DNA from 2 places in the Streptomyces sp. NPDC029041 genome. Region 2 is predicted to be linked to the other one. Evidence: riboswitches for the same ligand, from Rfam matches in the RefSeq annotation. Region 2 holds a riboswitch; the other holds the start of a gene.

Region 1 (2,384 bases), on a different contig from region 2:
GGGGACTGCTGGTGAGCTGGGACGACGGGCACGGGGTCACTGCCGCGGCCCTTCGGCCAGTGTCTACTTCTGGCGCTTGTAGAACGGCAGCGCCACGACCTCGTACGGCTCGTGACTGCCCCGGATGTCCACGCCCACGCCACTCGTGCCGGGCGCGGCGTGCGCGGCGTCGACGTAGGCCATCGCGATCGGCTTGCCGAGGGTGGGGGAGGGAGCGCCGGAGGTGACCTCGCCGATCACCTCGCCGCCGGCGACGACCGCGTACCCGGCCCGCGGGACGCGGCGGCCCTCGGCGACGAGCCCCACCAGGACGCGCGGCGGGTTCTGCTCGGCGCGGGCGGCGGCCTCGCGCAGGGCCTCGCGCCCCACGAAGTCGCCCTCCTTCTCGAACTTCACCACCCGCCCGAGCCCGGCGTCGAAGGGAGTGAGGGAGGTGGTCAGCTCGTGCCCGTACAGCGGCATGCCCGCCTCCAGGCGCAGCGTGTCGCGGCAGGAGAGACCGCACGGGACCAGGCCGACGCCCTCGCCGGCCTTGGTCAGGGCCTGCCACAGCTCGACGGCGTGCCCGGGCTTCACGAACAGCTCGAAGCCGTCCTCGCCGGTGTAGCCGGTCCGGGCGATCAGGGCCGGGACGCCCGCGACCGTGCCGGGCAGCCCGGCGTAGTACTTCAGGCCGTCGAGGTCGGCGTCGGTCAGGGACGCCAGGATCCCGGGCGACTCCGGGCCCTGGACGGCGATCAGCGCGTAGGCGTCCCGGTCGTCGCGCACCTCGGCGTCGAAACCGGCGGCGCGCTCGGTCAGCGCGTCCAGCACCACCTGGGCGTTGGAGGCGTTGGCGACGACCATGTACTCGGTCTCGCCCAGGCGGTAGACGATCAGGTCGTCCAGGATGCCGCCGTCGGCCCGGCAGATCATGGTGTAGCGGGCCCGGCCCGCCTTCACACCGCCGATGTTGCCCACCAGGGCGAAGTCCAGCAGGGCGGCGGCCTGCGGGCCGGTGACGGTGATCTCGCCCATGTGGGAGAGGTCGAAGAGGCCGGCCTTCGTGCGCACGGCGGTGTGCTCGTCGCGCTCGGAGCCGTAGCGCAGGGGCATGTCCCAGCCGGCGAAGTCGGTCATCGTCGCGCCGAGCGAACGATGCAGGGCATCGAGCGCGGTGTGACGGAGTTCTCCTGTACTGCTCACGGTCGGTCGTCTCCCAAGGCAAGGACGGGCGAGGTCGTTCCTCCCCATCTGTCATCGGAACCTGAGAGGTTCGCCATGACCGCGGGGGCCCTGACTTGCACCTTGGGTGGGGCCACGCCTCCGGTCGCACAGAGGGACGGCCCGCTTTTCAGATGTGCCTCGCCCGCGCGGTAACGGGGCCTGAGAGATTCAAGGGAGGGACTTGCTCCTTCGGCGCCCCAGCGACCACTGCTGCTGGGGACTCTCCCGCGCGGATTCAAACGGCCGGTATGCAGTTGGCGCGCACATCATTGCACGCATCCTTCCGGCGCGGCAGGGGGACCTTTTCCATGGAGTGCACGAGTCCCTCGCGCCGGACGCAGTGACCTGTAGCAGCCCTGTTGCAGGACGGGCACGTAAATGAGAGGCCTGCGGGATTACCTTCTCTTTACACTCGGCGGGGATGGGACTCCGTACCTGGCCCCAGGGGAGGACGATCACGGTGAACAGGACCACCGCGTACGCGACGACGGGCATCGCGCTGCCCGAGCAGCCGACCGCACCGGCCCGGGCGGTCCGCGCTCCGGCACCGGCGCCGGTCGTCCGCGATCTGCGCGACCGGGCCGGCCGGAGCCCGCAGGCGCTGCTGTTCGGCCCCCGCGACCTCGTCGTGGTCACGGGCCTGCCGGGCAGCGGCAAGTCCACCCTGATGCGGCGCGCCGTGCCGGGCCGGCGCATCGACTCCCAGGACACCCGCGACCGCTGGGCCCTCCGCATGCCGCGCGCCCTGCCGTACGCGCTCTACCGCCCGCTCGTCCGCCTCTCCCACTACGCCGGGCTGCGGCGCGCCCTGCGCACCGGCGAGGGCGTCGTCGTGCACGACTGCGGCACCCAGGCGTGGGTCCGCCGCTGGCTCGCCCGCGAGGCCCGCCGCCGGGGCGGCACGCTCCACCTGCTCCTCCTCGACGTCACCCCCGAGCAGGCCCTCGCCGGCCAGCGCGACCGCGGCCGCGGCGTCTCGCGCTACGCGTTCCTGCGCCACCGCGCGGCGAGCACCCGCCTGCTGCGCGCGGTGGAGCGCGGCGACCTCCCCGCCGGCTGCGCCTCGGCCGTCCTGGCCGACCGGGACGCGGCGAACAGCCTCCGCAGAATCGGCTTCACGGGCTGAGCCCGCGCGGTCGTCCACCGGACCGGCCTTCCTCCTGCCGCCCGGCGTCCGT
Region 2 (2,384 bases):
CGCACGGTGAGGGTGTCGAAGTAGGCCCCGTGCACGATCTCGACCCCGCCGGCCGCGAGCCCGGCGGCGAGGACGGTGGCGTACCGGTGGGTGCGCCGCGCGATGCCCTTCAGGCCCTCAGGACCGTGGTAGACGGCGTACATGCCGGCCATGACGGCGAGCAGCACCTGCGCGGTGCAGATGTTGCTGGTGGCCTTCTCGCGGCGGATGTGCTGTTCACGCGTCTGCAGCGCCAGCCGGTAGGCCCTGTTGCCGTCGGCGTCCACGGACACGCCGACGAGCCGCCCGGGCAGGCTCCGCGCCATCTTGTCCTGGACCGCCATATAGCCGGCGTGCGGTCCGCCGAAGCCCATGGGCACACCGAAGCGCTGCGTCGTCCCGACGGCGATGTCCGCGCCGAGCTCACCGGGGGACTTCAGCAGCGTCAGCGCGAGCAGGTCGGCGGCGACGGTGACGAGCGCGCCGAGCTCGTGCGCCCGGTCGATGACCGGCTTGATGTCCCGTACGGCACCGGAGGCGCCCGGGTACTGGAGCAGCACGCCGTTGATCTCGCGCTCGGCGATCGGGGCGGGGATGCCCTCGCTGAGGTCGGCGACGACGACCTCGACCCCGGTCGGCTCGGCCCGCGTCTGGATCACGGCGATGGTCTGCGGCAGCGTGTCCGCGTCGACCAGGAACAGACCCTTCTTGTTCTTGCCCAGGCGCCGCGACAGCGCCATGGCCTCGGCGGCCGCGGTGCCCTCGTCGAGCAGGGACGCGCCGGAGGTCGGCAGTCCGGTCAGGTCGGCGACCATGGTCTGGAAGTTGAGCAGCGCCTCGAGCCGGCCCTGCGAGATCTCCGGCTGGTACGGCGTGTAGGCCGTGTACCAGGACGGGTTCTCCATGACGTTGCGCATGATGACGGGCGGCGTGAAGGTGCCGTAGTAGCCGAGGCCGATCATGGAGCCGAGGACCTGGTTGCGGTCGGCGAGGGAGCGCAGCTCGGCGATCACCTCGGCCTCGCTGCGGGCGCCCGGCAGATCCAGCGCCTCGGCGCTCTTGATCACGGCCGGGACCGCGGCGGCGGTCAGCTCGTCCAGCGAGCCGTAACCGACGTGCGCGAGCATCTTGGCGCAGGCCTCGTGGTCGGGGCCGATGTGGCGCTGCTCGAAGGGGACTGCCTCTTCGAGCTCGGAGAGCGGAATGCGGTGGGCGGTCATTACGGAGGCCTCCTGGTCGACACGACCTGCGAGGGGCACCACTGCACGGGTACCCGGACGGCCTCCCCCTCTGTCATCTCAACCTGAGAGCTTCACCGGATCGCCCGAAGGCCTCCGGCTTTCACCGTCGGTGAGGGCGGAAGCCGTCGACACCCGCCCTGCTTTCCAGAGTGACCTCGTCCGTGCGGTACGTGTGCCTGAGAGATTCCGGGGAGGATTTGCTCCTTCGGCGCCTCCGATGGTGTCTGGAGGACTCTCCCGCACGGGGTCAGCAGCCGCTGCCAGCGTACCAGCGAGGTCAGCGCACGAACCTTCGAGTGGCCGCATCCTCACTTGTACCGTTTTGTAGTGTCTACGTATGAGTTGCGACCATGTGGAGGGCCCGTGCGAACCGATATCGATCCGCGCAATCTGATCGGCCGCAAGGCGTTCGACCGCAACGGGACCAGAATCGGCACCATCGACGAGGTCTACCTCGACGACGCCACGGGCGAGCCGGAGTGGGCCGCCATACGGACCGGCCTGTTCAGCAGGGACGCCTTCGTCCCCCTGGAGCCGAGCGAACTCATCGAGGGCGCCCTCCACGTCCCCTTCGAACGCGCCCTGATCAAGGACGCCCCCGACTTCGGCGTGGGCCGCCACCTCTCCCCCGAGCAGGAACTGCAGCTCTACCACCACTACGGTCTCGACGTCGCAGCCCCTCCCCCGCTCCCGGACCACGACTTCGGCAAGCTGGCGGGCACGGACGAGACAGCCTGAGACCCCGCCCCGGACACCCGGTCTCCCCCCGGCCCCGGTATCCGTAACACCAAGGGCAACGGATCCGCCGCCTCCAGATCCGGGTCGTCGACCCGGAAGGTCCGCACCCGCCCGGGCTCCGATGCCGGCGTCTCGAACCGTACGGTGACCCGCCCCAGTCCGCTGCCCTGCACCCAGCCGTGCCCGAACTCGGCGTGCCGCACATCGTGCCCGGCGGGCCAGCGCCGCTCGGCGAGCGGCGGCTGCTCCTCGGCCGGCGCCACGGCACGCTCCTCGACCGGGCTCTCCGCGACCGCCCGTTCCCCCGCCGCCTGGGCGAACAGGTCCTCCTGCGTGTAGTCGGCGAGCCCGCTGACCCCCACGCCGAGCAGGCGCACCCCGCCGGTCGTGTCAACCGAGTCCAGCAGTCTGGCCGCCGCCTCGCGG

The links. Region 2 has a riboswitch for glycine ahead of gcvP (aminomethyl-transferring glycine dehydrogenase). Riboswitches for the same ligand answer to the same signal wherever they lie in the genome.
Region 1: linked by a shared signal. The riboswitch ahead of gcvT (glycine cleavage system aminomethyltransferase GcvT) and the one ahead of gcvP (aminomethyl-transferring glycine dehydrogenase) in region 2 are both predicted to bind glycine.

The regions. Positions count from the first base shown of each region.
Region 1 covers NZ_JBEZWO010000010.1:282,319-284,702, reverse strand. Annotated here, with positions in the region: gene gcvT (glycine cleavage system aminomethyltransferase GcvT) at 64-1,185, opposite strand; glycine riboswitch at 1,344-1,444, opposite strand; gene AB0F04_RS26825 (AAA family ATPase) at 1,667-2,332, shown strand.
Region 2 covers NZ_JBEZWO010000024.1:69,429-71,812, forward strand. Annotated here, with positions in the region: gene gcvP (aminomethyl-transferring glycine dehydrogenase) at 1-1,199, opposite strand, end outside; glycine riboswitch at 1,375-1,470, opposite strand; gene AB0F04_RS36880 (PRC-barrel domain-containing protein) at 1,584-1,958, shown strand; gene AB0F04_RS36885 (DNA polymerase IV) at 1,877-2,384, opposite strand, start outside.